2 regions of the Streptomyces sp. NBC_00775 genome follow, and region 2 is predicted to be linked to the other one. Evidence: predicted binding sites of a transcription regulator. Region 2 holds the regulator's gene; the other holds the start of a gene.
The links. The regulator HspR, encoded in region 2, represses chaperone genes until heat shock. The targets are predictions, from matches to a motif close to TTGAGNNNNNNNNNCTCAA.
Positions count from the first base shown of each region.

Region 1: a site for HspR is predicted at 5,713-5,731, ahead of lon (endopeptidase La). Genes of this name have one in related genera too.

Region 1 covers NZ_CP108938.1:3,472,754-3,488,596, forward strand. Annotated here, with positions in the region: gene OIC96_RS15385 (hypothetical protein) at 1-1,408, opposite strand, end outside; gene OIC96_RS15390 (MarR family winged helix-turn-helix transcriptional regulator) at 1,579-2,097, opposite strand; gene OIC96_RS15395 (lysozyme) at 2,375-3,193, shown strand; gene lon (endopeptidase La) at 3,273-5,690, opposite strand; gene OIC96_RS15405 (GNAT family N-acetyltransferase) at 5,878-6,570, shown strand; gene OIC96_RS15410 (hypothetical protein) at 6,524-6,967, opposite strand; gene OIC96_RS15415 (sulfatase family protein) at 7,298-8,863, shown strand; gene OIC96_RS15420 (rhomboid-like protein) at 8,877-9,785, opposite strand; gene OIC96_RS15425 (TetR/AcrR family transcriptional regulator) at 9,955-10,644, opposite strand; gene OIC96_RS15430 (MFS transporter) at 10,848-12,158, shown strand; gene OIC96_RS15435 (glycoside hydrolase family 3 protein) at 12,200-13,945, shown strand; gene OIC96_RS15440 (spermidine synthase) at 14,007-14,684, shown strand; gene OIC96_RS15445 (response regulator transcription factor) at 14,798-15,535, shown strand; gene OIC96_RS15450 (HAMP domain-containing sensor histidine kinase) at 15,573-15,843, shown strand, end outside.
Region 2 covers NZ_CP108938.1:5,105,771-5,121,613, forward strand. Annotated here, with positions in the region: gene OIC96_RS22750 (circularly permuted type 2 ATP-grasp protein) at 1-52, shown strand, start outside; gene OIC96_RS22755 (alpha-E domain-containing protein) at 49-981, shown strand; gene OIC96_RS22760 (transglutaminase family protein) at 1,017-1,859, shown strand; gene OIC96_RS22765 (hypothetical protein) at 1,914-3,410, opposite strand; gene OIC96_RS22770 (M15 family metallopeptidase) at 3,586-4,248, opposite strand; gene OIC96_RS22775 (RloB family protein) at 4,352-4,975, opposite strand; gene OIC96_RS22780 (AAA family ATPase) at 4,953-6,218, opposite strand; gene OIC96_RS22785 (ATP-binding protein) at 6,294-6,776, opposite strand; gene OIC96_RS22790 (helix-turn-helix domain-containing protein) at 7,045-7,935, shown strand; gene OIC96_RS22795 (DUF397 domain-containing protein) at 7,938-8,138, shown strand; gene OIC96_RS22800 (hypothetical protein) at 8,116-8,610, opposite strand; gene OIC96_RS22805 (sugar ABC transporter substrate-binding protein) at 8,796-9,923, opposite strand; gene OIC96_RS22810 (PA14 domain-containing protein) at 10,226-12,649, shown strand; gene OIC96_RS22815 (heat shock protein transcriptional repressor HspR) at 12,715-13,167, opposite strand; gene dnaJ (molecular chaperone DnaJ) at 13,175-14,359, opposite strand; gene grpE (nucleotide exchange factor GrpE) at 14,393-15,055, opposite strand; gene dnaK (molecular chaperone DnaK) at 15,052-15,843, opposite strand, start outside.

The DNA.
Region 1 (15,843 bases), 1.6 Mb from region 2:
GCCAGCACCACGAGAGGAAGCCCATCACGACCTGGTTCGCCGACGCGGCATCCGGGTCGAAGAGGTTCGGTGGCTCCGCCCAGATGTCCGGCAGCCCCGTCCCGGGGCCGGCGGCCAGGATGGCCAGCCACACTCCCGCTGCCGCGGTGGCGGCCCAACGGTGGCCCGCCGTTCCCAGCAATCGTCGCCGCAGAACCTGCGCCACAAGTCCGGCGGAGGCAGCCGCGACCACGATCGGCAGGGCTGCGAGCGCTGATCGAGCTCTCTCCGCGAGCAGGACCACAGGCCACGCGAGCAGGAGACTCGGTAGCAAAAGGGGCAGCAACTGCCCTACGCGCGGCGGCCGTCCGCCACTGATCCGAGCCCCGAACGCCGCGAGCAGCAGGGGGAGCACGACCCACCACCAGACCACCAAGGGCATCCCTCGCCCGGCGTACTCCCACCAGCCGTTCCACGGCTGCTCATCTGTTCCCGCCAGCGCGTACATAAGCGTCGCACCCGTCAGGGCGCCGCCCGTAACTGCCGCTGCCGTCCAACGGGTGCGCGTCGCGAGCGGTGCCCAGCGTCGTACGAACGGCACTGCCAGACAGCAGGTCACCGCCGCCACGGCGAGCAGCAGTCCGGCCGCTTCGCGATTGGGCGAGCGATAGCTCTGCAGCACGGCGCCGAGTGCCGCGAGATTGCTCGTGCCTCCTGTGCCTGCCGAGCGTGGATGGCCCAGCGAGACGTACACCTTGCCCTTGGCCGGCAGGATGAGTTCGGCACGGGCGGCGGACTGCCGCAGCGTGGTTCCTCCCTCCACGGCGATGATGGGCTGGTCCGGCGACTCCACGGTGACGTTCCAGTGGTCGTAGAGCCCCTTGTCTCCGAGCAGGCCCTTCTTCACTTTCAGGGTGATGAAGACGTTGGCGGCCGGCCCCCCGGTCGGGGCCCCGCACTGGTCGAAGCTCGTGAACCACCCCGTATCGGCCCTGGCGTAGGCGTATGCCGGCTTCTTCGGGCCGTCCTGCTTGAAAGGCTCTGTTGCTTTGTAGGCATCGAGGGCTGAAGTGGCGCACTCTTCATAACCCGTCGTGATGCCGAGTTCCAGAGGCAGCCAGTCGGCGGGGTCCTCGGCGCCTCTGCGCAGGTCGCCGGTCATGGGGTCGTCCGGGTCGAGCACCAGCCGATGCTTCGCCGTGGCGTGCCACTGGTCGGCCCTGGTCCCGGAGCCCGGAACGATCCTCAGCGTCGTCGCCCCGGTACGCCGCCCCTCGGCGCGGTACCGCTTCTCGACCGCGGCCTTGGCCCGTTCGCCGGCCTTCGCGTCGTCCACGTCGTCCTGGGAGTCGGCGGCGGATCCCGCGTAGGGTCCCGCCCCCGCGTAGGCCCGCTCGGCCGTCCGCACCCACTGGAGATGCACGGCCACGGACGCCAGCACCACGACAACGAGCAGCAGGACGCCCCCAACTACCCTGACATACCGTGGAATTGTCCCGCTCACCCGTCACCGCCCCGTCCCCCGGAGGCGTCAGAGTAGCCGTCCCCACGGCCGTTGGCAGGAGCCTTGCGAAAGCCCTCTCGTTGTGACTTCTGCCCTTACTTCTCCATGCCGAGATTCAGCTGATGCAGCAGCCGCGCCAACTCCGCCACCTCGTCCTGGTCCCAGTGGGCGAGCTGGCTGACGTAGCGCGCGCGGCGGGCCTCGCGGACCCTGGTGACTCGGCTGCGGCCCTCCTCCGTGAGGTGGACGAGCCAGGCGCGGCCGTCCGCGGGGTCGGGTTCGCGGGCCACGAGGCCGAGGTCCTCCAGGGCGCGCAGCTGGCGGGACATGGTGGCCTTGCCGACGCCGATATAGGCGGCGAGTTCCGTGGCGCGCTGGCGGCCGTACTCCTCCAGGCGTACGAGGAGTCCGTAGGCGGCGGACTCCAGGTCCGGGTGGACCTCGCGAGCCATCTCCCCCTGGTTGGCGCGGGCGCGTCGCAGGAACACGGTCAACTCGCGTTCCAGGGAGAGGAACTCGCGGTCCCCGCCGCCGTGCGCGGCAGGCTGGTCCGCACCGTGTCCCGACACGCCGGATTCGACCGGACGTCGGCCGTCGTTCCCGTCCTCGTGCACGTCAGCCCCTCACCCGGTTTCCCGGTCCTGAAAGTTTCCGCCAAAATTCGCCGTTACCGCAGCTCCGACAGTATTTCGCAGGCGTAGACCAACGGCAGCCTCCGGGCCCTCTTCCCACACCGTCTTCTCCGCGCCTAGCTTCATTACCAGGCAGTTACTGGCATGCGCACGCCATTCCAGGTCAACGAGGACCTGACCCCCCACTACGGCACGCGTGCCCGAGCATTCCCCCCACCGAGCTCCACCGAGCTCCACCAAGCCCTTCGGAGGCACGCACATGCCCGTGCACAGATCCGGAACGGCCCACCGCCTGCGCCCGCTCGCGGTAGGAATTCTGCTCACCGCCTTCTCCCTCCTGTTCACCCTCCCCTCCTCCGCCGCCGACACCCCCGCCCGCGGCTCCGCCCGCATGGGCATGGGCGTAATCGCCCACGACGGCCAGGACGGCACGCCGACCAGCGGCGACGCCACCCAGACCGAAGGTGTGGACGTGTCCGGCTACCAGGGCAACGTCGCCTGGTCGACCCTGTGGAGCAGCGGGGTCAAGTGGGCCTACACGAAGGCGACCGAGGGCACGTACTACACGAACCCGTACTTCGCCCAGCAGTACAACGGCTCGTACAACGTCGGGATGATCCGCGGCTCGTACCACTTCGCCACCCCCGACACCACGAGCGGCGCCACACAGGCCAACTACTTCGTCGACCACGGCGGCGGCTGGTCCAAGGACGGCAAGACGCTGCCCGGCGCGCTCGACATCGAGTGGAACCCGTACGGAGCCTCCTGCTACGGCAAGTCGCAGAGCGCCATGGTCAGCTGGATCAGCAGCTTCCTCACCCAGTACAAGGCACGCACCGGCCGTGACGCCGTGATCTACACGGCCACCAGCTGGTGGACCGACTGCACCGGCAACTACAGCGGCTTCGCCTCCAGCAACCCGCTGTGGATCGCGCGGTACGCCTCCGATGTGGGGACCCTGCCGGCCGGGTGGTCGTACTACACCATGTGGCAGTACACGTCGTCCGGACCGACCGTCGGCGACCACGACAAGTTCAACGGCGCCCTGGATCGCGTACAGGCACTCGCCAACGGCTGACGGGAAGCGGAAGGCACGCACGTACGGCGAAGGCCCGGGCCTCCCTCACGGGACCCGGGCCTTCCCTTTCCGGTGGGCGTCACGCCGCGACCGGAAACTCCTGCTGCGCACCGTTCGTCGCCGGCGACAGTGCCAGCTCCAGGACCTGGCGGACGTCCGTGACGGCGTGGACGTCGAGCTTCTCCAGGACCTCGGCCGGGACGTCGTCCAGGTCGGGCTCGTTGCGCTTCGGGATGATGACCGTCGTGACACCCGCGCGGTGCGCGGCGAGCAGTTTCTGCTTCACGCCGCCGATGGGCAGGACACGTCCCGTCAGCGAGACCTCGCCCGTCATCGCCACGTCCGTGCGGACCAGGCGGCCGGACAGGAGCGAGGCCAGCGCCGTCGTCATCGTGACGCCCGCGCTCGGACCGTCCTTCGGGACCGCGCCCGCCGGGAAGTGGATGTGCACACCCCGGTCCTTGAGGTCGCCGACCGGCAGCTCCAGCTCGGCTCCGTGCGAGCGGAGGAAGCTCAGCGCGATCTGCGCCGACTCCTTCATCACGTCACCCAGCTGGCCCGTCAGGGTCAGACCCGCCGCGCCCGTCTCCGGGTCGGCCAGCGACGCCTCCACGAAGAGGACGTCGCCGCCCGCGCCGGTGACCGCGAGCCCGGTGGCGACACCGGGGACGGCCGTACGGCGCTCGGCCGGGTCCTGGGCGGACTCGGGCACGTGGTGCGGCCGCCCGATGAGCCCGCGCAGGTCCGCGTCGGTCACCGTGAACGGCAGCTCCCGCTCACCGAGTTCGTGCTGCGCCGCGACCTTGCGGAGCAGCCGCGCGACGGCCCGCTCCAGGGTGCGTACGCCCGCTTCCCGCGTGTACTCGCCGGCGAGCTTGCGCAGCGCGCTCTCCTCGAGCGTGACCTCGTCCTTCGCCAGACCGGCCCGCTCCAGCTGACGCGGAAGCAGGTGGTCACGGGCGATGACGACCTTCTCGTCCTCGGTGTAGCCGTCGAGGCGGACCAGCTCCATACGGTCGAGCAGGGCCTCCGGGATGGCTTCGAGCACGTTGGCCGTGGCCAGGAACACCACGTCGCTGAGGTCGAGTTCGACCTCCAGGTAGTGGTCACGGAAGGTGTGGTTCTGGGCGGGGTCCAGGACTTCGAGCAGCGCCGCGGCCGGGTCGCCGCGGAAGTCGGAGCCGACCTTGTCGATCTCGTCGAGCAGGACCACCGGGTTCATGGACCCGGCCTCCTTGATGGCGCGGACGATACGGCCGGGCAGCGCGCCGACGTACGTACGCCGGTGTCCGCGGATCTCGGCCTCGTCCCGTACGCCACCGAGGGCGACGCGGACGAACTTGCGGCCCATGGCGTGCGCGACGGACTCGCCGAGCGATGTCTTGCCGACACCGGGCGGACCGACCAGCGCGAGCACGGCACCGCCGCGCCGCCCGCCGACCACGCCGAGCCCGCGCTCGGAGCGCCGCTTGCGTACGGCGAGGTATTCGGTGATGCGCTCCTTCACGTCCTCGAGACCGGCGTGCTCGGCGTCGAGGATCGCCTGGGCGCCCTGGATGTCGTACTCGTCCTCGGTCCGCTCGTTCCACGGCAGTTCGAGCACGGTGTCGAGCCAGGTCCGGATCCAGCTGCCCTCGGGCGACTGGTCACTGGACCGCTCCAGCTTCTCGACCTCCTTGAGCGCGGCCTCGCGGACCTTCTCGGGGAGGTCGGCGGCCTCGACGCGGGAGCGGTAGTCGTCGGACTCCTCACCGTCGGAGGAGTCGCCGTTGAGCTCGCGCAGCTCCTTGCGTACGGCCTCCAGCTGGCGGCGCAGCAGGAACTCGCGCTGCTGCTTGTCGACGCCTTCCTGGACATCCTTGGCGATGGACTCGGCGACATCCTGCTCGGCGAGGTGCTCGCGGAGCTGCTCGGTGGCGAGCTTCAGGCGGGCGACCGGGTCGGCGGTCTCCAGCAGCTCCACCTTCTGTTCGGTGGACAGGAACGGGGAGTAACCGGAATTGTCGGCAAGGGCGGAAACGTCATCGATCTGCGCAACGCGGTCCACGACCTGCCAGGCGCCGCGCTTGCGCAGCCAGCTGGTGGCGAGGGCCTTGTACTCCTTGACCAGGTCGGCGACCCGGCCGGGCAGCGGGTCGGGCACGGTCTCGGCGATCCGGGTGCCCTCCACCCACAGTGCGGCACCGGGACCGGTCGTCCCCGCGCCGACCTTCACGCGCCCACGCCCGCGGATCAGCGCGCCCGGGTCGCCGTCGGCCAGGCGGCCGACCTGCTCGACGGTGCCGAGCACACCGGTGCCCGCGTAAGTCCCGTCGATACGTGGCACCAGGAGTACTTGCGGCTTGCCGGGTGTTGAACGGGCGGCGGCCTGGGCGGCCTCCACCGCGGCGCGTACATCGGTGTCGTTCAGATCGAGCGGAACCACCATCCCGGGCAGCACGACCTCGTCGTCGAGTGGCAGCACGGGCAGGGTGAGCGGTGTGGACGTGGATGCCATGATCTCCCCTTAGGCAGTCAAGTTGAGCTATGCCGACTCAATGCACGTGAGCCCCTGATTGTTCCCCCGGAGCTGTTCGCTGTGAGCGATCACCTCTGTCGGGGTGGCGCGGCGCACCCGTATCGTCACTCGGCAAGTAAGAGCCTAAATCACAGAGTGACTATTACATGGGCTACAGGGGGTCGTGATGGACAAGATCGTGCGGGCCTGGGTGGACGGGTGGGTCCTCTCCCGCGGGGCGGCTCCCCCGGTGGTCGAGCCGTGGGGGTACACCGTCGACGTGGGGCAGGCGGAGCACGTCACCCGGCATGTCTTCGGGGCGACGAACGACGAGGTCGAGGAGGCGGCGGTCCGGAAGGTCGCGGAGGGGGTGACCGGGGCCGGCGTGTGGCTCAAGGTCTTCGCGGAGCCGTCGACCGTGGGGGCCTGGCTCGGCGAGGGGTGGTGGATCGACCCTGAGCCGGGGTACCTGATGTCGGTGCCCTTGGCCCGCCCGTCACAGGGCGCCGCCACCGAGGGGGCCGCCCCCGACGGCTACCGGCTGCGTACCTGGTCGCGCGGCGGCGTCACCCGCGTCCTGGTCGCGGCGCCGGACGGTTCCTGGGCCGCGCGCGGCCAGATCGCCCCGACCGGCGAGACGGCGGTCGTCGACCAGATCGAGACGGCGGAGCGGCACCGGCGGCGGGGGCTCGGCCGCCTGGTCATGGGCACCCTCGCGCGGGCGGCGGTGGCGCGGGGCGCGGAGACCGGCGTCCTGGCGGGGACGCCGGAGGGGCGGGCGCTGTACGAGTCCCTGGGATGGCGGGTGGAGGCGGCGCTGACGAGTGCGCGGTTCACCGGGGTGGGCCGCCGGCCCGGTGAACCGCGGCCGCCGCGTTGAGCAGACGCAGCGGGGTGCCCTCCGTCAGCTGCCGCAGTGTCCTGGCGGTCCGCAGCTCGGCCGTGTCCAGGTCACGGTCCAGCGCGCGCTCCAACAGTTCGACGCTGTCCGCCGGGCCCAGTCCGCGCAGCCGCTTCGCCGTGCCCTCGCCCCACAGCGTGCGGTCCGTGCAGGCCACGAGGTACGTGGCGGCGGGCGCGGCATCCAGCAGTTCGCCCAGCTCCTCGGCAGGTCTGGGCAGCAGCGTCATGTCCTCCCGCGGAACGGGACGGGGCAGCTGTTCCCGCTGGATCAGAGTCACCGACGAGTGCGCACCCGAAAGCTGGATGAGGTGGCGTCCGACGGCTATCTGTCCCGCCATGTCCCGCCCGACCTCGATCCTTACCTCCTCGTCCACGGCTTCTCCGTCCCCTCGACCGGTGGCCGCCCGCATCGGGCGCCCGCTCGGGCCAGACAGCCTTGCGGTCCGAGTCCGTGCGGGGCAGAGCGCATGGAAGCGCGCGTCGGCCACTCATCGCCCCGCACACCACCCACGCACGTCGCCGGAAACCTTTGTTCCTGCCAGAGGGTCCACACCCGGCGGGCGTCCGGCCGGGGATCGCCATGGCTTCGCAGCGGCACTGCTACACGACCGCAACGGCATTCACAGGCAACGCCTGCAAACTGCAAGCGCATTCACAGCCAACGGGGACGGCAAGGCGGGGCGAACGGGAACATGGGGGACGATATGGGCGACGAGCAGCGGGGGCGGCCGGGACGGCGCGGGGTGATCGCCGGGGCCGGGGCCGTGGTGGCGGCGGGCGTCGGCGTGGCCGCGGTCCGGGCGGCGACGGGGGGCGGCAGCGGGGCCGAGGGCGAGACGCGGGTGACGCGCACCGTGGCGCCTGCCGTCAGCCGGGCCCCGGCCACCACGCCCCCGGCATCACCGACACCAAGGCGCACGCCGGCCCCCGGCAGCCCCAACATCCTCGTCGTGGTCACCGACGACCAGCCCAAGCAGACCGAGTGGGCGACCCCGCAGACCCTCGACTGGCTCGGCGAACACGGCGTGACCTTCGAGCGGGCGCACGCCAACACCCCGCTCTGCGCGCCGTCGCGGGCGTCGATCATGTCGGGCCGTTACGCCCACAACCACGGCGTCCTCGACACCCGCCACCCCGAGCGCCTCGACCAGAACACCACCGTGCAGCGGCAGTTGCACGAGGCCGGGTACCGCACGGGCCTGTTCGGGAAGTACCTCAACTACTGGCGTACGGGCGTGAATCCGCCGCACTTCGACGAGTGGCTGCTCCAGGAGCCGGTCCGGTACTACAACGGCCACTACAACGACAACGGGACCGTCCGGAACATCCCCGGCTACAACACCACCGTCATCAAGAACCGGACCCTCGCCTTCATGGAGGGTTCCCGGGGCGACGAGCGCCCGTGGTTCGCGTATGTCGCCACGCGCGCGGCGCACGAGCTGAACATCCCGGAGAAGAAGTACGACGGGATCCGGGTCCCGGAGTGGGAGGGGCGGCCGTCCGTCTTCGAGGACGACAAGAGCGACAAGCCGCCGTTCCTGCGCGGCGGCGCGGCACGGCACTCGCTCGCCGACGGACAGGCCCTGCGGGCGCGGCAGTTGCGCACCCTGCTGTCCGTCGACGACGCGATGCGGGACTTCCGCGACAAGCTGCGCGCGCTGGGGCAGCTGGACAACACCCTGGTGCTGTACACCAGCGACCACGGCCTCCTCTGGGGCGACCACGGCTGGCTGCGCAAGTCGGTGCCATACCGGCCGAGCCTGGAGGTGCCGTTCTACCTGTCCTGGCCGGCCGGCAAGCTCGGCACGGCCAGGACCGACGACCGGCTCGTCGGCCACGTCGACATCGCGCCCACGCTGCTCGACGCGGCCGGGATCAAGCCGGACACCCCGCACGACGGGCACTCGCTGCTCGGCACGAACGACCGCGATCATCTGCTCGCCGAGTGGTGGTGGAACCGCCAGGACAAGCAGCCGATCCACAGCTGGGCGACGTACGTCGGCAAGACCGAGCAGTACACGGAGTACTACCGCCTCCGCCTCGACCGGGACGGCCGGCTGCCCTCCGGCGCGATCAGCGCGGGCACGGACTCCGGTGGCGCGAACTCCGGTGGTACGAACAGCGGCGAGGTCACCTTCCGCGAGTACTACGACCTGCGCGCCGACCCGTACCAGCTCACGAACCGGCTCCATGGGGCAACCGCCGCGCAGGAGCGGCGACTTGGCATCCCGGAGCTGGCCCGGCGCCTCACGGCGGCCCGGAGCGGCTGACCGGCGGGAGCGGTTACGGGGCCGTGGTTCCGAGGCAGGGCGCCGCCGCCCCGTGACCGGCCTCCCGGCCGGCGGTCCGCGCCGTCCGGGCGGCACCGCGCGCCGCCCGCCAGCGCCGTACCAGCGGCCATGTCGAGATCCCGATGGCCAGAGACATCAGGTGCCCCCAGTCCGTCATCGGGTCCGCGAACGTGAACAGGTCACCGACGAGCATCGCGCCGAAGCCGGTCAGGACCGGCCAGCGCAGCCACGGCGACAGCAGTCCCGCGAGCGCGCCGATGCTCGCGGCGACACCGAAGCTGATGCCGTAGTCGAGGCGGTGCAGGGAGCTGTCGGGCAGATGGCCGGCCAGCACCGAGAGCCCGACCGGCACTTCGGTGGCCAGGGTCGCGACCACATGGCCGAGCAGGAACACACCGGCCGTCCGCAGCCCGCCTATCCGCCGCTCCAGCGCGGTGAGGACGAGGAGGAACCCGATCGCGTAGGGCGAGGTGATGCCGCCCGCGATCCACAGCGCACTCGCGATCAGCACCAGCACCGGGTTCTGTACGAGGTGGGCGACGTCCGTGCTGGATCCCTGGTGCAGCGCGTGTACGACGGAGGGGTCGGCGTGGTCGGCGATGACCGAGGTGACGACGAGGACAGCCGCGTACCCGAAGGTGAAGGGGGTCCCGGTGGGGGTGGGGAACAGGCGCCAGGGGCGGACGGCACGGAGCCGGGCGCGGGCGCGGGGGGCGGCGGGAACGCCGGTGGTGGCCGGTTCGGGCGTCGCGTCCGGAGCCGGTGCCGGTGCCGTCGTCGCCCGGTGGACGGGCGCGGTGACGGGGCCGCCGCGCTGTCGGGGCAACCCGTCCAGCAGGGGCGCACCCGTCTCCGGGTCGGTGAGCGTGACGTCGGCCTGAACGGTGGTGCTCCGGTCCACGGTGAGGCGCTCCTTCCGTTGCACCCCACCCTTCGTGTCCCACGCGTCGCTGTCTATGACCGACGCCACGCACGGGGGTATTCATAGGAATTCCAGAGACAACCTCAGAAGGTCGTCGGACGTCCGCAGTTCGTCGGGCGTCCGCAGTTCGTCAGGCGTCCGCAGATCCTCAGACGTCCGCGGGAAGTCCCCGTCCGTCGACGGTGATCGACCGCAGGAGCCGGTCGGCGTACGCGCGGAAGCGTCCGACCATGTCGAAGCCCTTCGGGTCGAGCACCCACTGGACCTGGAGGCCGTCCATGACGGCGGCGGTCTCCTGCGACACCGCCACGATGTCGGTGCCGGGCTTCAGTTCCCCGCTCTCGACGGCCTGCCGCAGCGGGCCGGACATGTGCTCGACGAGGTCCGTGTACCGCCGGGTGAAGTACGCGTGCGCCGGGTGTCCGGGGTCGCCGGCCTCGGCGGCGAGGACGTTGAACATGCGTGTCCGGCCGAACCGTGTGCTGTTGTACTCGGCGAGCCGGACCAGGCACGCGTAGCACTCGACGGCCGAGACGAACTCGTGGGAGAAGAACTTCTCCTTGTCGTTCTCGTCGGCGCGCGCGAGTACCTGCACGAGCAGGTCCTCCTTGCTGCGGAAGTGGTGCAGCAGCCCGCCCTGGGTGATGCCGACGTCCTTGGCGATGCGGGCCAGCGAGGAGGCGTGGAAGCCCCATTGGGCGAAGTGCTCCACGGCGGCGTCGAGGATCCGCGAGCGGCGCTCGTCGCCCACGGCGTACGTGCCCCTGCCGGCGGACGCGGTCTTCCGCCCCGGTGACCTCTCGCTCGACCTCTCGCTCGACCTCTCGTTCTGCGCCATGCCCGCCACCATAGCCCGCGCGCGGTGGCCTTTTCCGGGCGCCACTGACCGCCGGTTACACGAGTCAACCAGGACCCTTTTTCAAGCCATGTGCAGCGTGATTCTGGCCACGCGCACAAAACCTAGTACCTACTCGGTTTTGCTGTTTCCCTAGGGGCGCCGGAGCGGCAAGGAAGCCGCCCACGTCCCCATGGAGAGCCGCCATGGCCGTCACGCCAGACGCCTCGCTCGGTGCCCGCTCGCCCGAGCTCCCCGCGCAGGACACGCCTTCCCCCGAGGCCCCCGCGACCGCGGAGAACGCCCCCGCCAAGCTCATCCTCACCCTCGCCTTCGCCCAGTTCGGCGCCTACCTCGCCGTCCTCACCCCGGTGATGGTCACCCTCGCCCTCCGGGTCAGCCAGATCGTCCCGGAGGGCGACCGCGGCTCCGCCCTCGGCCAGGTGCTGTCGGTCGGAGCACTGCTCGCGATGCTCGGCAACCCGGTCTTCGGCGCCCTCTCCGACCGCACCACCAGCCGCTTCGGCCGCCGCCGCCCCTGGCTGATCGGCGGCATGGCCGTCGGCGTCGCCGGGCTCATGGTCGTCGCCCTGGGCGGCAACGTGCCGGTACTGATGCTCGGCTGGGCCCTCGCCCAACTCGGCATCAACGCCACCCTGGCCGCGCTGACCTCCTGCGTCCCGGACCTGATCCCGCCCCAGCAGCAGGCCCGCGTCTCCGGAGTCATCGGCGTCACGACCTCCCTGTCGATGATCGGGGGCTCGGTGCTGGCCCAGGTGTTCAGCGGCTCGATGGCACTCGCCTTCCTGGTACCCGGCGTCATCGGCCTGGGCGCGGTCGCCCTGCTCGCCGTGACGATGCCGGACCGCCCGGCCCGGACCGGCGCCTTCGAGCCGTACAGCGTCAAGGAGTTCGCCCGCAGCTTCTGGGTCAACCCGCGCAGGCACCCCGACTTCGCGTGGAACTTCGCCGGCCGCTTCCTGGTCTTCACGGGCGCCGCCTGCGTCACCAGCTACCAGGTGTACTTCCTGATGGACCGCCTCGGCTACGACGACGACCAGGTCACCCAGAAGGTCCTCGTCGGCACCCTCGTCATGGTCGCCACCACCGTCGTGGGCTCGCTCCTCGGCGGCCAGCTCTCCGACCGCTCCGGCCGCCGCAAGCCGTACGTCCTGGGCTCCTCGCTGATCATGGCGCTCAGCCTGGCGATGATCGCCTCCGCACAGGGCTTCGGGATGTACGTCGCCGCGCTGGCCGTCTTCGGCGCCGGCCAGGGCCTCTACCTCTCCGTGGACATGGCGCTCGCCGCCGCGGTCCTCCCCAACCCCGAGGAGTCCGCCAAGGACATGGGCGTCCTGAACATCGGCAACGCCCTCCCCCAGTCCCTCGTCCCCATGGTCGCCCCCGCCTTCCTCGCGATCGGCGGCGGCGGCAACTACGGCGCGCTGTTCCTCTTCGGCGCGGTCGCCGCCGTGCTGGGCGCCCTCGCCGTCCAGTTCGTCCGCTCCGTCAAGTAGCCCCCGTATAGCCCTCGTACGAAGGAAGCAAGGAACCCGGGATGACCACGCCCACCTACCGCGATCCGCACCGCCCCGTCGACGAGCGCGTCGAAGACCTGCTCTCCCGGATGACCCTGGAGGAGAAGGCGGGCCAGCTCTTCCACACGATGCTCAGCATGGGCCCCGGCGGAACCCTCGCCGAGGAGGGCACGTTCCTCCAGTGCGGCACCACCGAGCTGGTCGCCGAGCGGCAGTTGACCCACTTCAACCTGATCGGCCAGGGCAGCGCCCGCGAGATGGCCACGTGGGTCAATCGCGTCCAGGGGCTCGCCGCGAGCACCCGGCTCGGCATCCCGCTCACCCTCTCCACCGACCCACGCCACGCGTTCACCGAAAACCCGGGCGCCTCTTTCCTGGCCGGGGACTTCTCGGCGTGGCCCGAGCCACTGGGTCTGGCCGCGATCGGGGACGCGGAGCTGGTGGAGCGGTTCGCGGACACGGTCCGCCGCGAGTACCTGGCGGTCGGCTTCCGGGTCGCGCTGCACCCGCAGATCGACCTGGCGACGGAGCCTCGCTGGTCACGGCAGTCGGGCACGTTCGGTTCCAGCGCCGATCTCTCAAGCGAGTTGGTACGGGCGTACATCCGCGGCCTCCAAGGCCCACAGCTCGGCCCGGAGTCCGTCGCCGCCATGGTCAAGCACTTCCCGGGCGGCGGCCCGCAGAAGGACGGCGAGGACCCGCACTTCCCGCACGGCAAGGAGCAGGTCTACCCGGGCGGCCTGCGCGACTACCACCTGGAACCCTTCAAGGCCGCGATCGAAGCCGGCTGTTCGCAGATGATGCCGTACTACGGCCAGCCCGTCGGCACCGACTGGGAGGAGGTCGGCTTCGGCTTCAACAAGGACGTCCTGACCGGCCTGCTGCGCGAGCGCCTCGGCTTCGAGGGGATCGTCTGCACCGACTGGGGCCTGCTCAACGACGCCGAGATCCTCGGCGAACCGGCCGCCGCCCGCGCCTGGGGCGTCGAGCACCTGAGCGTCGCCGAGCGCGCGGCGAAGGCGCTGGACGCGGGCACCGACCAGTTCGGCGGCGAGCAGTGCCCGGAGCTGATCGTGGACCTGGTCCGCTCCGGCCGTATCTCCGAGGAGCGGATCGACACGTCCGTACGGCGGCTGCTGCGCGAGAAGTTCGTCCTCGGGCTCTTCGAGAACCCGTACGTCGACGTGGACAAAGCCGAGGAGATCGTGGGCGCGAGTGAATTCACCGCCCTTGGTGAGGCCGCCCAGCGCCGCTCCCTCACCGTCCTGACCAACCGCACCCTGCTGCCGCTGACCGGCCGCCCGAACCTCTACGTCCAGGGCGTGAGCGAGCAGACGGCGGCGGCGTACGGCAATGTCGTCGCCGACCCGGCCGAAGCGGACGTGGCCGTACTGCGGTTGGGCACCCCCTACGAGCAACGGCCCGGCACCTTCGAGTCGTTCTTCCACGCGGGTTCGCTCGCCTTCCCCGAGGAGGAGTTGAAGGAGATCCTGCGGCTGCTCGACACGACGCCCACGCTGGTGTGCGTCAACCTGGAGCGGCCCGCCGTCCTCCCCGAGATCGCCGCGAAGGCGGCCGCCCTGGTCGCCGACTACGGCGCGAGCGACGCGGCCCTTCTCGACGTCGCCTTCGGACGGGCGCGGGCCGAGGGACGCCTGCCGTTCGAACTGCCGCGCTCCATGGCGGCGGTGGAGGCCTCCCGGCCGGACGTGCCCAACGACACGGTGGATCCGGTGTTCCCCTGCGGGCACGGGATCGAGCTCTGAAGTCGAAGTAAGTCGATGTAATTCGGGTGCCCGTCCTGGCGAAACTGCCAGGATGGGGGCCATGACTGCCTCGTACGACATTCCTGTGGTCATCGATCGCCGGGAGGGCCCGTACGGCGAGGTCGTGCTGCGGCGCCACGGCGCGCTGTTGCAGATCATCGCCAACGGCTGCTTCCTGATGGACACCTCCGACGGCCGCTCGGAACGGCTGCTCGTCGACGCCGCGTACAACGCGCTGGACGGGCGCGCGGCGCCGAGCGTGCTGATCGGGGGGCTCGGCGTCGGGTTCTCACTCGCGCACGCCGCCGCGGACCCCCGATGGGGGCGCATCACGGTGGTCGAGCGCGAACAGGCCGTCATCGACTGGCATCGCGGCGGGCCGCTCGCCGAGCTCTCCGCGGGCGCCCTCGCCGATCCGCGCACCGAGATCGTCGCAGCGGATCTGGTCGCGTACGTCAATGAGACTTCCGACACGTACGACGCGCTGTGTCTCGACATCGACAACGGACCCGGCTGGACGGTCACCGAGGGCAATCAGGGCCTGTACTCGAAGGCCGGACTGGCAAGCTGCGCAAGGGCGTTGAGGCCCGGCGGGGTACTCGCGGTGTGGTCCGCACAGCCCTCTCCGGAATTTGAAGGAACCTTGCGGAATGCCGGGTTCCAGGGGGTGCGTACCGAAGAGATCCCGGTTGCCCGGGGCGTTCCGGACGTCGTACACCTCGCAGTCAGACCTGGATAGCCGAGGCACGGTGACTGCCCGTACCCTGCTTCCCTGACGCGGATCATTCAAGCGTCAAGCGCAGTCATGGGATCACCCCACGGATTCCGGAAAGCACACCTCAGGGGCGGGCGATGGAGCAGACACACACCTCCCACAACGGCACGGCGGCGACGCCTGGCGCTCAGCGGCGGGTACTGGTGGTCGAGGACGACCCGACAATCGTCGACGCCATCGCGGCCCGCCTGCGCGCCGAGGGATTCCTGGTGCAAACCGCGGGCGACGGCCCGGCCGCCGTCGACACCGCCGAGGCCTGGCAGCCCGACCTGCTGATCCTCGACATCATGCTGCCCGGCTTCGACGGCCTGGAGGTCTGCCGCCGCGTGCAGGCCCAGCGCCCGGTGCCGGTGCTGATGCTCACCGCGCGCGACGACGAGACCGACATGCTGGTCGGGCTCGGTGTCGGCGCCGACGACTACATGACCAAGCCATTCTCGATGCGTGAGCTGGCCGCCCGCGTGCACGTCCTGCTGCGCCGGGTGGAGCGTGCCGTCGTGGCCGCCTCGACTCCGCGCAGCGGGATCCTGCGGCTCGGCGAGCTGGAGATCGACCACGCGCAGCGCCGGGTGCGGGTGCGGAGCGAGGACGTGCATCTCACTCCCACCGAGTTCGACCTCCTTGTCTGCCTCGCGAACACTCCGCGTGCCGTACTCTCGCGCGAACAGCTGCTCGCCGAGGTGTGGGACTGGGCGGACGCCTCCGGTACCCGGACCGTGGACAGCCACATCAAGGCGCTGCGCCGGAAGATCGGCGCCGAGCGGATCCGCACGGTCCACGGCGTGGGCTATGCGCTGGAGACCCCGACTCCCTGAGCCGGGCCTTCGTCGGGACTCTGAGGGGGCTGATGTGATGAGCGGGTTCGGGACACGCAAGAGCGACAACCCCTGGGGCGGCGTACGCCCCTTCTCGATCAAGACGAAGCTGGGCTTCCTGGTCGTCGTCTCGGTCTTCATCACCACCGGTCTGCTGATGATCGCGGTGCGCACCGAGACAGAGCTCCGCTTCATCACGGTCTTCTCGATGATCGCCACACTGCTGATAACGCAGTTCGTGGCCCATTCGCTCACCGCCCCGCTGGACGAGATGAACGCGGTGGCCCGGTCCATCTCGCACGGCGACT
Region 2 (15,843 bases):
CGGACCCGACGGCACCCCCGCCGTCGTACAGGAAGGGGCACAGCAGCAGTGAACGACGTGATCCTCTCCCGGATAGCCGAAGCCCTGATCTGGACGGGCCGTTACGTGGAGCGGGCGGACGCCACCGGCCGCATCCTCGACGCCTACCTCCACCGGCTCCTCGAAGACCCCTGGCGCGACGAGGACGTCGCCTGCCGCTCCCTCTACGCCATCCTCGGCGTGGACGCCGGCGACGAACGTGTCGACATGCAGCAGGTGTTGGACCAGCTGGCCTTCGACGCCCGCTCGACCTGCTCGATCGAGGGCGCGCTCGGCGCCGCCCGCCTCAATGCCCGCAGCGCGCGCGAGGCGGTGTCGTCGGAGATGTGGGAGTGCCTCAACTCCACCTGGCACGCCCTCGCCGACCAGCGTCTCGCCGCGCGCCGCACGGGTCCGTACGCCTACCTGGAACTCGTACGCCGCCGGGCCGCCCTCTTCTTCGGGCTCGCCGACTCGACGATGAGCCGGGACGACAGCTGGCGTTTCGTGGTGCTGGGCCGAAGTCTGGAGCGCGTCGACATGACCGTACGGCTGCTGTCCGTACGGGTGCTGGACGCGGCGCACGCCCCCGACTGGCCGACGCTGCTCAGCGCGAGCGGCGCGGACGAGGCATATGCCCGGGTGTACGGCGGTTTCGGCGACACCCCGCGGGTGGCCGAATTCCTCCTGCTGGACCGGGACTTCCCGCGCTCGGCCCTGCACGCCCTCACCACGGCGGAGGAGTGCCTGGCGGCGCTCGGCCGCCCGCGCCAGGACCCGGCACGCCGCCCGATAGGCCGTATGCGGACCCGCCTGGAGTACCTGGACCTCTCGGCCCTTGAGGACCAACTCCCCCTCCTCCTCAAGGACTTGCAGCAGGCGTGCATGGCCTCGGCGGAGGCGGTGGCGGAAAAGTTCTTCCCGTACCAGGGGCCCGTCGAATGGGCCCAGGAAGGAGCGTGAGCGACATGAGCAACGTGATCAACGTGAGTGCGTCCATGACGCGCCGTCTCCGCATCCGTCACACCACCCGCGTCTCCTACGCGCAGGCCGCGGTCTCCTCGCACAACGAGGTCCGCATGACCCCGCTGACGCTCCCCGGCCAGACGACCCTGGACGCCCGGGTGACCGTGAACCCCTCCACCGCCACCTGGTCGTACTGGGACTACTGGGGCACCCAGGTGACCGGCTTCGACCTCATGGAACCCCACGCGGACCTGACCATCACGGCGTCCAGCCTGGTGGAGACGGCCCCGCCGGGCCCGCTGAGGGCTGCCCCCACATGGGCGAAGGTCGCCGAAGTGACGTCCCAGTCACGCCTGTTGGAGTACGCCGCGCCAACCAGCCGTACGACGGTGTCGCCGGAGCTGGTGGAACGGGCGAGGAGCCTCACATCCGGCCTGGACCCCCACGAGACGGCGGTCGCGGTCTCCTCCCTCGTCACCGACCAGGTCCGCTACATCCCCGGCGCCACCGGCGTGAACACCAGCGCCATGGAAGCCTGGGAACAGGGCGCGGGCGTCTGCCAGGACATCACCCACCTCACGACAGGCCTCCTGCGCGGCCTCGGCCTCCCCACCCGCTACGTCTCCGGCTACCTCCACCCCGAACGCGAGGCCGAACTCCACCGCCCCGTCGCCGGCCAGAGCCACGCCTGGATCGAGTACTGGGCGGGCGACTGGACCGGCTACGACCCCACCAACAGCACCCGGGCCGACGAGTCCCACGTGGTCGTCGGGCGCGGTCGCGACTACGACGACGTGACGCCGCACAAGGGGGTGTACCGGGGGGTGGCCGGGGGGCCGCCGGAGGTGACGGTGGAGTTCACGCGGGTGGCGTGAACTCCGGCCGTACGTCGATGACTTGGCGACCGCGGTGACTTGGCGACAGGCGAGTCAGGAGGCAGGCGCGAAGACGAAGAAGCCGTCGTCGGTGGAGAGGTAGCCGTACCGGGAGGTGTCGTTGAAGTAGGGGATCTGGTCGGTGGTGAGGTCCTTGGCGAGGACCTTCTTGGTGTGGGCGTCGACGGCGACGACGGTGTGGTTGTCGTCGTCGATGCCGTTGTCCGTAGCGTCCGTCGTGCCGTACAGGACCGAGCCGTCCGCGGAGAACCGGACCGGCGCGAGCGCCTTCTCGTTCGTGCCCTGGGCCCACAGCTGCTTGCCGTCGGCGGTCTGCCGTACGACGGTGCCGCTGTCGGTGGCGGCGGCGAACAGGTCGCCGGAGGGCGCGAAGAGCGGCTCTTCGACGCTCGGATAGGACACGGTGGCGGTCTTGGCGCCCTTCAGGTCGTACCAGGCGTCGATCCAGGTGTCCGAGCCCGCCTGGGTCTGCCAGGCGGTGAGGATCTTGCCGTCCTCGACCCGCAGCACCCGGGTCGCCTCCGACATGCGGTCGCCGTCCTCCCGGAACTTCACGCCCTGGGGCGGCGTCACCTCGCCGCTGCTCCAGACCTTCGCACCGGTGGTGAGGTCGGAGAGGGTTACCTGCTCGGGGTCGTACTCGTAGCCGCTGGCGTTCTCGAAGCCGGCGTAGTAGGTGCCCGTGATGAGCGGGGCGTACGTCGACTGCCCGGTGGCCAGTCCCTCCTTCGGGAGGAACGAGCAGCCGGCCTGGGAACCGGTGCAGCCGACCGTGCGGGCGGTGCCGCCGTCGATGGGGGTGAGGCTGAGGGTGTTGTCGGCGACGGCGACACGGTAGCCCTCGAAGAGGTAGGCGGCGTCGTACGTCTGCTCCTCCGTCGACTGCTCGTCTTCCTGCGGGAGTTGGCTCGCGCCGAGCTTCTTGCCGGTGGCGTCGTACAGGGTGGCCGTCGAGGTCGTCGACTCCTCGGTGAGCCCGTCGGACTCGGCGGTCGCGGACGTGCTCACGGCGACGGCCGGTACGCCTTCGTGCCACGTCGTGACGGAGACCATGTCGGCCTTCACCTTGAGGGTCTTGCGCAGGGCACCGGTCTTCACGTCCCGGAACTCCAGGACGAGGTTCTCCGGTTCGTCCGCGAAGAACAGCACACGGTTCTTCGCGTTCTCCGGCTCGCCCTGGGCTTCATTGTCCGAGAGGTAGGCGCCGTCGGCGTCCTTGGCGAACAGCAGTGTGTCGCCGAGGTCCAGTACGCCGGGGGCGCTGCCGCCCTCGGTCGCGGCCAGGCTCCATGCGGACTTCCGGGCGAGGCCGGGCAGTTGGGGGCCCTTGTAGGCGGGACCGGCCCCGGCCTTGCCGCCTCCGGACGCAGCGCCCTTGCCGTTCCCGTCGGACCCGCCCTCGTTCGCCGCGTCACCCGACCCGCACCCGGTCAGCAGCCCGAGCGACAGCACCAGCCCAGTCACGCCCATCGCCATCGCGCCCCGCCTGCGCGGCGCCGCGTGCCGTATGTCCCCGTTCATTCCAGCCATGCGAAAGAATCTCCCCGTGATCGTCAGGTGGCAGCGCGCAACCCTAGACGATCTTCAGGGAGTTCATTGACCAGTCCTTGACCCGGACGCCCGGATCGTCCGCCTCGTCGGCCCCGCGGGCGTGCATCTCCACAGGATCTCCGCGCCCCACGAGGCCAATACCAACCGACCTTCGTCAAGCGTCGAGTTCGAGTTCCCGGGGCCCGTAGAGCGCGTGACCGGCACCCGAGGCGAGGGCCCAGTACCGGTCGCCGTAGGACCAATGCCACCACTCGGTGGGGTAGTTGACGAGCCCTACGGCGGTCAACGCGTCGCCGAGCAGCTGCCGGTTGGCCCGCGCCTCCAAGCTGATGTTCTCCGCCGCGGTGTAGCAAGCACCGTCGCTCACCTCCGGGTTCGCGTTCACCGGGGTGCCCATGTCGAGTTCGCGACCGTCGGCGTCCACGAGGGTGAGATCGACGGCGGCACCCGCGCTGTGCGGGGCGATCTCCGGCGGGGACACATACCTGCTCGCCGCGGACCGGAGCCGCTCGGCATCCCAGTCGGGGTTGCTCGCGCGCAACTCGTCGGCGTACCGCTCGAAATAGATCCGTTGCAGGCTGGGCGGCCGGTACCCCTCGACGAACAACAGCCGTACGCCGTCCGGCAGCAAGGCCTGTGCCTCGACGAGCCTGCTCAACACCCCTTCCCGCAGATGCGCGAAGGCTCCCGATCCGTCCTGTCTCCGCCCGTCGACGGGAAATGGCGCCTTCTCCCGTACGTCGAGGAGAGGCTCACCGCAGTCCACGACGGGTATCGCGGCGATCTTCGGGTCCGACATCAACACGATCTCTGCCATGAATGGATCATGCCGTACGGCCCTGGGGGCGGTTTCGGGCGAGTCGGGATCGTGGAGTGTGCACAGCAGAAGCCACCCAAGGGTGGGCAGCGCGATGCCTCCCTCACGCGCGGGACCGCCCCGCAATCCGTTCGACCAGCGTCCACATGCCGGTGGCCGGATTGACTTCGTGTTCCTTGCCGGAGGGGGCAAGCCTCCTGGCACGCGGTATCGCGGACTCCCATCCGTCCACGAAGTACCGGAAGTCGAGGCGGGACTTGTCGTAGCGGGGTAGATGGCGTGCCAAGTGCGGCAGCAGTTCGCGGTAGCTTCCCGCGTATGCGGTGTGTGTGCCGAAATGCAAAATCAGCCACAACTCGAAGCACGGGTTGGAGACGGCGACCTCGATCCCGGCGTCTCTCGCGCACGAGACGGCACGCGACACGTCCGGGAACTCGTCGACGTCGAAGACGCACCACACCTCGTCGAAGTCACTCCGGGACAACTCTCGTTGTCCTGCGGCGTACTTGATGAGCTGCGAGGGCGCGCACGACTTCGTGGCGATCCGCACTGTGACGGCGGGATTGGCGACATGCGCGACCAACCCGCGTAAGTAGTCGCTCTCGGTTACATCCGCACCACACACGATCAGCAGCCTCCGGCGGGCTTCCCGCTTCCCCGCCACGCGCCTCAGGTCCGACTCGAAGACGGGGCGGCGGCGCCCGCTACTCTTCGGGGTCCTCGCCACCAGTCTCCTCCCGCACTGCGACAGCAGCCGCGAACAGCTCTTCGTTCAACAGCGGTACGGCGCCGTAACTACCGCCCAGATAGCGGCGTTCCCGGTTCTCCTCCTGGCGCGGCTTGAAGTCGGAGAGCGGGTAGAGGGTCGTCTCCCCGTAAGCGTCCTTCTCAACAAACCACACCTGGTCCCGCTTGAGGATGTCCTCACCGCCGCTGTGCCCCAGAAGGCTCGCGTCGTGCGTTGTCAGCAGAAGCTGAGCCCCCTGCGGATTGGTCTCCTCGTTCTGGAACAGCTTGATCAGATGGGCGGTGAGCCGGGGGTGCAGGCTGGAGTCGATCTCGTCGACGACGAGGAGCCCGCCGCCGTCCAGCACCGTCAGCACCGACTCCGCGTATGCCAGCAGTGCCTTCGTACCGGACGACTGGTGTTCGAGACCGAGCCGTACGGGGCCGCTGCGGCCTTGGTGCTCGACCCAGACGACAGGCACCTCGTGGGACCGCTCCGAAGACTTGGGCCCGCGCGGGACCACGTAGTTGACTTGGTCCACTCCCACGTTCTCGATGCCCAGATCCGCGGCCTTGAGCAGCCCGATCACGCCCGGGATCCGAGCTGGATCCTTCAATAGTTTTCCCACCAACATGCTCAGGAGGAGGAACTCCCACCCTGAGCCACCGCGAAACCGCACCCCTTGCGCGAACCACTCGTACACCGGGAGAAACGCATCCTGTCGGGACCGCGCGGCGACGGACATGAACAGGCTGTTCGGCTCGGTGATCTTCCTGACCAGCTCCAGCTCCTTACGGGGCTGCGCGTCGCCGAAGGAGAAGTCCTCGCCGCTGCGCTGGAACACCATCCGCTTCCGCCCGTGCGGGTAGCTGTAGAGCCACTCGTCTACGACCCGGTCGTCATCGAGGCTGAAGCCGTACGTGTACCGGACACCCTCGAGCGACAGATCCACGACGAACCAGGACGGCTGTCCTCGGCACTCCTCGTCGAGCGCGAAAGGGTGACGTGCGATTCCGGCGCCGGGCTCGGCGTTCAGGTGTGAGGAGCTCACCATCTCCGCCATGTAGCGGAGGGCGTCCACCACGTTCGACTTGCCTGCCGCGTTCGCCCCGAAGACGGCGGCGACGGGGACCGCCTGCCAGTCCGTCCCCTCCGGGCGGTCCGCCTCGTACACCGGGCCGAGCAACAGTTGCTGCTCTTCCTTGATGGACCGATGGTTGGCGACGCGGAAGCTGAGAAGCACAGCTCATCACCTCCTTTACGGGGTTAGGACGCATTCTGTGCGGGAAATTTGCAGCAATTAGCCTCTGTCCTCACATTACGGCCTGGCAGGTCCCAAGGACAGGCCAACCGCCCGTTCGAGTGGCAGGCGATCGCCCTCCCCCAACTCGAACCACACCCCCTTCGCGAACCGCCCCGCCCGTTCGCCCGCCACGCCCCACAGATCCGCCACCTCCGCCACCAGCGCGAGGCCGCGACCCCAGCAGGCGGTGCCGGTGGCGGCCGGCGTGACCGGGGGCTCGCGGCTCTCGTCGTACACGCTCACCCGGAGGCGGGCCGGGGTGAGCTGGACGCGGAGCATGGCGGTGCCCTTGGTGTGGAGGTGGACGTTGGTGACCAGTTCCGAGGTGCACAGGGTCGCGGGCGTGATGAGGGGTTCGCGGTCGAGGGTGAGGAGCACGGTGCGTACGAAGTCCCGGCAGACCTTGGGGGCGGTGGCGTCGGCGGGGGCGAAGAGGCTGTAGTCGTAGGCGAGTTGGGCTGGGCGGTGGGCTGCCCTGCGGGCGGGTTCCATTTCCATGGGGGGATCGGCTCCTGTCGGAGAGCTTGTGGAGTGGGGGGTAACGCCCGCGATGGCAGTGTCCGGCTCCGGCTGGGGGGCGGATCGGGTGCGCTTTCGCTTGTGGGCAGGGGGAGTTGGACAACTCCGATACAGTTCCGGAGAGTTAGTGGCGCAACACTCACGGTAGGGAATAAGGGTTACCGCGTGCAACCTATTCGCCGGAATAGGTGGCCCCCGCCGCTCGGGCGGGGCAGACTGGCGCCAACCCAGTGGGAGAGGAAGCACGTTGGCACTGCGCACCAGCACCACAGAACGGCAGCGACGCCTCGGTGCCGAACTGCGGAAGCTGCGCGAACAGGTGGGCTACTCCGTGACGGAGGGCGGTGAGATCATCGCCATGGGTCGCGCCCACCTGGGACACGTCGAAGCCGGCCGCACCGCGATTCCGGCGGAGAAACTGCGCGCACTATGCCACGCCTATGGGTGCACACGAGAACCTTTGATCGAGGCCCTGGTCGCGATGAGCGAGGACAGTGGCAAAGGCTGGTGGACCGAGTACCGCCGCGCGCTCGCTCAACCCGTGCTGGATCTCGCTGAACTCGAAGCATCCGCCGACGCGCTCTTCTCGTACGAGTCGCTGTTCATCCCGGGGATCCTGCAGACGCCGGAGTACACGCGCTCCATCTTCCGGTCCAGCGATCGCCCGCACGACGACCTGGAGAGGGCCGTCCAGTTCCGCATGGAGCGGCAACAGATCCTCACCCGGCCCGAGCCGCCGTCCTTGCACACAGTGATTCATGAGGCGGCCCTGCATGTGCGGTTCGGCGGCGTGCCCGTCATGCGCCGACAGCTCCTGCACCTGATTCGCATGGCGGAACTGCCGCGCGTCACCATTCAGGTGCTGCCGTTCACGGCCGAAGGGCTGTCCGCCTTCAGCACCCCGTTCCTGTTGGCCGACTCACACGGGTCGGCCCTGCAGACGGTTCTCGTCGAGAACCCGGCCGCCACGGTCTACATCCACGAGGGCAGCGCGGTCCTGAAATACCGCCAGCGCTTCGACCGCCTCCGCGCTGCGGCCCTGCCGCCCCTGGATCCCGCGGTATCCGCATCCACGCACGAGTCCCGTGACTCCCTGGCCCTGCTTCAGCACTTGCTCTACAGCCTTCAGGAGGCCTGACCATGTCCGAACCGGCCTGGCAGAAGTCATCGTTCAGCGAGGATCAGGCGAACTGCCTCTTCATCGCCACCACCCCCGACGGAACGATCCGCCTCCGCGAGAGCGACGAGCCCCAAACGGTCATAACCACCGCCCCGCAGGGGCTCACCGCACTGCTGCGACACATCAAGTCGCGGAACATCAAGTCGTCGCCCAGCTCCTGAGCAACGCTTCCCGCGCCGGGCGCCACGGTGTCGTGCCGCCGCCCTCGGCGCGGCCCCATTCCAGCAGCCGCGCCACGTCCGCCGTACCGTCCACGAACCGGTGCAGCAGCTCCAGGGACAGCTCGTACTCGGACTGGACGTAGCCGCCGGGCACCGCGCAGTGCACGGTCAGCTCGGCTGTCTCGTCGGTGGCCGTGCGGACGTGGAGCTCGAAGGGGGGCGGGGCCTCGCCGATGCCTGCCCCGAGGTCGAGGACCGTGTCCGCGACGCTGTGCATCAGCCAGCCGGTGCTCGCACGCACCTGGACGTGGTGGACGTCGACGGCGCGGACGTCCGCCCAGGCCCAGGATCCCCGCTGGTCCGCGCCGACGGCCTTCAGGCCCTCGGGAGTGAGCCGGACGCCGCGCCCCTGTCCTTCGGGCTCGGCACCCAGGTGCACACTCTCCTCGGTTATCCAGAACAGGCCGATCATGGCCACGGGGTGCCTCCAGCAGGACGATGACAGTACGTCGCACCGTACGACGTACGGTGCGACGTGCGGTGCGACGTGCGGTCATCCTGTGAGACATCCGCGGACCGGGAACGGTTTACCGGCAGCCGCCCGGCCCGCGTACCTCGTACCGCTCTACCGCTCTACCGCTCTACCGCTCTACCGCTCTACTTCAGTCCGATCGCCGTGCACGACGCCTTGTACACGGCCGTGCAGATCTGCTTGACCGTGTAGATGCCGTCCGCGATCACCGTGTCCTGGATGTTGGCCTTGGTGAGGGCGACCACGGGCACGAGCTGGGCCGGAACGTCCTTGTTCGTGGGGCTGTCGACCTTGTCGCGGGTGAGGGCGTCGAACTCGATCGAGCGGCCCTGGACCTTCGCCACGGCCATCTCGGCCGCGGCGTTGGCCTCGTCCGGGTAGGACTTGTAGACGCTCATGTACTGGTCGCCCTTGACGATGCGCTGCACCGCGTCGAGCTCGGCGTCCTGCCCGGTGACCGGCGGGACCTTGCTGACGCCCGCGGTCTTCAGGGCGTCGATGGCGGCGCCCGCGATGCCGTCGTTGGCGGAGTAGACACCGGCGATGTTGTTGAGGCCGACGGCCGCGATGGCCTTCTCCATGTTGGCCTTGGCGTTGACCGGGTTCCAGTCCTTGGTGTCGTACGTCTTGGCGATGACGACCTTGTCCTTGAGCTCGGACGTGGCGCCGGCCTTGAACTGCGCCGCGTTCGGGTCGGTGGTCGCGCCGTTCATCATGATGATCTTCTTCGAGGCGGCGTTCTCACCCAGCGCCTCGACGAGGGCCTTGCCCTGGACCTCGCCGACGAGTTCGTTGTCGAAGGAGATGTACGCGTCGATCGGGCCCTGCGCCAGGCGGTCGTACGCGATGACGGGGATGCCGGCGTCCTTGGCCTTCTGCACGCCGGCCGCGATGGACTTGGAGTCCACCGCGTCCACCAGGATGACGTCGACCTTGTCGTCCACCATCTGCTGGAGCTGGCGGTTCTGCTTGGCCGCGTCCTGCTCGGCGTTGGCGTAGACCACCTTGCCCTTGTTGCTGGTGAGCTTCTCGACCTGCGCCTTGATGATGGGGTAGTCGAACTTCTCGTAACGGGTGTTCTCCCTCTCCGGGAGGAGCAGGCCCACCTGGATGTCGTCGCCCTTTGTGGGGCTGGCCTTGGTGCTGCTTCCGCCGATTCCGTCCACGACGCCGCAGCCGGCGAGGGTGACGGCCATCGCGGACGAGGCCAGGGATATGGCCGTACGACGAAGCCGGGCGTTACGAGTGTTCACATCAGGTGCCTTCCGGGCGAGGTTGCAGCATTGCGACCCAGGTGGCTGAAAGCCAACGCGGCGATCACCTCAGCGTCAAGGAGTAACCACTTAACGAGATGGCAACAGCGTTCTGTGTTCCCCAAGTGAACACGATGGGAAGAGGTTACGCCCTCGCCTTCCAGCAATCCCCTCAGCTTCACCCTGAGTCGCACAAGTCACTGCAACTGCCTACAACCAAGTGGCCACTTCAGGAGTCGTGATCGTCAACGGCTTTACCTCCCGTTGACGATCGGCGACGATCGGCACTCCTGAAGGAACGCATGAACCCAGCCAGACGCACGACGGCCGCGGTCTCCTCCGCCCTCGTGCTCGCCACCACGGGCGCCCTGCTCACCGCAGTCGCCGCGCCCGCCTCCGCCGCGACAACCTGCGCATCACCGGTCTATAAGCGGCAGTTCTTCGCCAACACCACTTTCTCGGGCACACCGAAGAAAACGGACTGCGACTCGGCGATCGACCAGAACTGGGGGTCGGGTGCTCCGGCTTCGGGGCTGCCGACCAACAACTTCGGCGTCCGCTGGACGGTGACGCGCGACTTCGGCTCCGGAGGCCCCTTCGCCCTCCCCGTCGCCACCCAGGACGGCCTACGGGTCTACCTCGACGGCGTCCGCAAGGTCGACCTCTGGAAGAACGTGTCCTCGACGGTGAAGAAGACCGTCAACGTCACCATCCCCTCCGGCAAGCACACCCTGCGCGTCGACTTCGTCAACTGGACGGGCGCCGCGAATGTCAGCTTCGCGTACACCCCACGCACAGCGGCGAGCGTCGACACGGTCAAGCCGCTGACCCCGACCGGTGACGCGGTGACGTACACCACCGCGACCGGCAAGGCCGCCCTGACGTGGTCCAGGAACAAGGAGATGGACCTCGCGGGCTACCGCGTCTACCGCCGCCTCAAGGGCACCTCGTACGGCACCAAGCCCCTGGCGACGACCACCTCCACCTCGTACACCGACATCCCGCCCGCGACCGGCGAGACGTACTACTACGAGGTCCGCGCCTACGACAGGGCCGGCAACGAGTCGACGGGCACCGCGGACCAGGGCGTCACGACCGTCGACAAGACCCCGCCCGCCGCACCGTTCGTGGAGATGGACTCCTGCCCGGCCGACCAGCCCTACGCGGCCCCGGAGCTGGTCACCACCGCGGCGAACGCGGCCGACATCGCGTGGTACGAGATGCAGCGCCTGAACGCGGCGAGCAGCACCTGGACCACCGTGTACTCCGGCGCCAAGGGCGCGATCTGCGACACCGGTTATCAGGCCGACGGCAGCAAGGTCACCTACCGGGGGCGGGCCCGCGACGCCGCCGGGAACTGGTCCGTGTACTCGGCCGCCACCACGTTCACCACCTCCGATCTGACACCGCCGGCGACCGCCGCCGACGCCCACGTCGTGTACGAGTCGGGCGTTCCCCACCTCGTGTGGTCGCCCGTCGCCGGAGCCGCCTCGTACCAGGTCCTGCAGTACGACCCGGCGACCGGCGGATACGTCGAAGCCCTCACCGAGGGGACCACCACGACCACCACGACACGGACCGATGTCGTGCCGCGCCAGCGAGTGGCTGTCGCCGACACCTACAAGTACGTGGTGCGCTCCGTGGACGCGAAGGGCAACGCGGCCGCCCCGGTGGAGGTCGCCCTGTCGATGGCCGACCGGCCGGAGGCGATTGCGCCGTTCGCGACCACCGCGGTCAACTACGGCGAGGGCGTGTCGATCGAGTGGAGCAGCGCCGACCCGTGGACCTACGGCGAGAACCAGCCGCTGCTCACGTACCGGATCGTCCGTACTGACAAGGCGACCGGCGAGAGCAGCGTGGTGACCGGGTGCAAGCCGAACAGCTCGCAGGACCTGCCGCTGACCGACCCGAAGACGTACTGGACCTGGAACACCGGCGACGCCCCCGCCTACGCCGGCTCCCGGCAGATCAACGGCGCCTGCCGGGACGTCTCCGGCGCGTCCGAGACGACGTACGAGTACACGGTCGTGACGATCGATCCGTACGGCCATGAGTCGCAGCCAGGCCCTGCCGCCACCGCGACCATGCCGGACACCAAGCGCCCGGACCCGGTCCAGGACCTGACCGCGGAGCGGGTTCCGCTCGGCGTACGGCTGACCTGGACGCCGCCGGCCGACGACGACGTCACCGAGTACTACGTGTGGCAGGGCATGACCGACCCGGACACCGGCGAGACCGTCTGGGAGAAGAACTGCTGGACCCATAGCTCGGCCGCGACCGAGGTCCTCTGCCCGACCGTCCCCGACGGCGCCACCCACGTCTACAAGGTGGCCGCCGCGGACCGCTTCCATCTGTACGAGGACGAGGGCCCGGACTTCTTCCACACCACCGAGGTGTCGGTCGAAGTCCCCGACACCCGGCCGCCCGGCTGGACGGGGACCGAAATCCGTGCGGACGAGTACCCGGAGCTGTACGTCGGCTGCTCCGAGAGCTCCGGTCTCGGCGACTGCACCCGGTTCGTGAGCTACCGCGTGGAGCGCTGGGACCCGGTCTCGGCCGCCTATGTCACCCTGACCGAGGGCACGATGGGCGACGCCGTGTTCTCCATGGACACCACGGTCCACGAGGACGCGCTGGGTCTGTACTACTACCGTGTCGTCCGCCTGGACTCCGTCGGCGCGCAGGCCGCGACCACGTCGACGGCGTATGGCATCTGGGACTACTGACTCTGAGCCCGCACACGGAAGGGGCCCGGAGAGAAATCTCCGGGCCCCTTCCGTGTGCGGGCTGCCTAGTCCTTGGCCTTCTTCGGCCGCCACACCACCAGCGCACTCGCCTGCTGGACCTCCTGGTACGGGACCAGGTCACGGCGGTACGAGGCGTGGACGGCGGCCTCGCGTTGCTGCATGGCGGCCGCCGCGCCGTCCAGGGCCGCCTCCATTTCCGCCACGCGGGACTGGAGCGCGGCGACCTGGTTCTCCAGCTCGATGATGCGCTTGATGCCGGCCAGGTTGATGCCCTCGTCCTGCGACAACTGCTGGACGGTGCGCAGCAGGTCGATGTCGCGGGCCGAGTAGCGACGGCCGCGCCCGGCGGTGCGGTCGGGCGAGACCAGGCCGAGGCGGTCGTACTGGCGGAGGGTCTGCGGGTGCAGGCCGGAGAGCTGGGCCGCCACCGAGATGACGTAGACCGGGGTTTCCTCGGTCAGTTCGTACGGGTTGCGTCGACGCCCGGTGGTGTCCATGGCTCTCTTATGCTCCCTTCGCGGCCTGGAACAGCTCCGCCCGCGGGTCCTCTTCCGCGGTCGCCTCGCGATACGCCTCCAGGGCGTCACGAGCCTTGCCCGACAGGTCCTTGGGGACCGTGACCTCGACGGTGACCAGAAGGTCGCCGCGGGTGCCGTCCTTGCGGACCGCGCCCTTGCCGCGGGCCCGCATCGTGCGGCCGTTGGGCGTGCCCGGCGGCAGCTTGAGGGTGACCGGCGGGCCGCCGAGTGTCGGCACGCGCACCTCCCCGCCCAGCGCCGCCTCCGCGAAGGTGACGGGCACGGTGACGGTGAGGTTGTCGTCCTTGCGGCCGAAGACCGGGTGGGCGTCGACATGGACGGTGACGTACAGGTCGCCCGCCGGGCCGCCCCGTTCGCCGGGTGCTCCCTTGCCGCGCAGCCGGATCCGCTGGCTGTCGCTCACCCCGGCCGGTATGCGGACCTGCATGGTCCGGGACGACTTCGCGCGGCCCGAGCCCTGGCAGACCAGGCAGGGGTGCTCCGCGATCAGACCGCGGCCCTTGCAGTCCGGGCAGGGGTCGGTGAGCGAGAAACCGCCGCCCGAACCCCGCGCGACCTGGCCGGTGCCGACGCAGGTCGGGCACACGCGCGGTGTGCCGTTCTTGTCGCCGGTGCCCGAGCAGGCCTTGCAGGGCGCCTGGGACGTCATCCGCAGCGGGACCGTCGCGCCGTCCACCGCCTCGGTGAAGCTGAGCGTCACCTCGGTGTCGATGTCCTGGCCGCGCCGGGGCTGGGTCCGGGTGCCGGTGGTCGCGCCACCGCGGTTGAACAGGCCCCCGAACACATCACCGATGCCGCCGCCGAAGCCGCCGGCCCCGCCCGCTCCGCCCTGGGCACCGCCTCCGAAGAGGTCGCCCAGGTCGAAGTTGAAGTTGCCGCCGCCGGCGCCGGGACCCGGACGGAAGCCGCCGTTGCCGAAGAGGGCGCGTGCCTCGTCGTACTCCTTGCGCTTCTTGGGGTCGCCGAGCACGTCGTTCGCCTCGGAGATCTCCTTGAAGCGCTCCTCGGCCTTGGCGTTGCCCTTGTTGGCGTCCGGGTGGAACTCGCGGGCGAGCTTCCGGTACGCCTTCTTGATCTCGGCCTCGGTGGCGTCCTTGGGGACGCCGAGAACCTTGTAGAAGTCCTTCTCGATGAAGTCCTTGGTGCTCATCCTCGACGTCCCTCCTTCCTCATGCGTTCAACGTCAGCCCTCGTCCGGGCCACCGGTCTCCTTGTCGTCGCCGGCGGAGGCCGCCTCCGCCTCGTCGGCCTTGGCGGTCTGCGCCCCCGGCTGGGGCTCGGCGACGGCCACCCGAGCGGGGCGGATGGTGCGCTCGCCGATGCGATACCCCGGCTGCAGAATCGCCACGCACGTCGTCTCCGTGACATCCGGCGCGTACGAGTGCATCAGGGCCTCGTGGATCATCGGGTCGAAGGGCTCGCCCTCCTTGCCGAACTGCTGGAGCCCCATCTTCGCCGCGACGGTCTCCAGCGACTCGGCCACCGACTTGAAGCCGCCGACCAGTTCGCCGTGGTCCCGCGCGCGGGCGATGTTGTCGAGCACGGGCAGGAGCTCGGTCAGGAGGTTCGCGATGGCGATTTCCTTGACCGCGATCCGGTCGCGCTCGACCCGGCGGCGGTAGTTCTGGTACTCGGCCTGGAGCCGCTGGAGGTCCGCCGTGCGCTCGCTGAGCGCCGTACGCACCTGGTCCAGCTGGGCCGTCAGACCGGCCGTCTGGGCTGCTGCTGCCGCGTCCCCGGCCGGGGCCGCCCCCTCCGTGGGGGCGGCCTTCGGCTCGGCGTCTTCAGGGGTGGCGCCGGAGGGGACGTCGGGCTGCTCTTCGAAGCCCGGGGTCTCCTCCGTCACGCGGCACCGTCCTTGCGCTCCTCGTCGACGATCTCGGCGTCGACGACGTCGTCGTCGGCCCTGGCCTGCTCGGCACCCGGAGCACCCTCGGCGCCACCGGCGGCCTGCGCGGCCTGGGCGTCGGCGTACATGGCCTGGCCCAGCTTCTGCGAGACGGCGGCGACCTTCTCGGTGGCCGTACGGATCTCGGCGGTGTCCTCGCCCTTGAGCGCGGCCTTCAGCTCCTCGATGGACGCCTCGACCTCGGTCTTGACGTCACCGGGGACCTTGTCCTCGTTGTCCTTGAGGAACTTCTCCGTCTGGTAGACGAGCTGCTCGCCCTGGTTGCGGGTCTCGGCGGCCTCGCGGCGGGCGTGGTCCTCCTCCGCGTACTTCTCGGCCTCCTGGCGCATCCGGTCGACCTCGTCCTTCGGCAGCGAGGAGCCACCGGTGACGGTCATCTTCTGCTCCTTGCCCGTGCCAAGGTCCTTGGCCGTGACGTGCATGATGCCGTTGGCGTCGATGTCGAAGGCGACCTCGATCTGCGGGACACCACGCGGGGCCGGCGGCAGACCGGTCAGCTCGAACATACCGAGCTTCTTGTTGTACGCCGCGATCTCGCGCTCGCCCTGGTAGACCTGGATCTGCACGGAGGGCTGGTTGTCCTCGGCGGTGGTGAAGATCTCGGACCGCTTGGTCGGGATCGTCGTGTTCCGCTCGATGAGCTTGGTCATGATGCCGCCCTTGGTCTCGATACCAAGCGACAGCGGCGTCACGTCAAGGAGCAGAACGTCCTTGACCTCACCCTT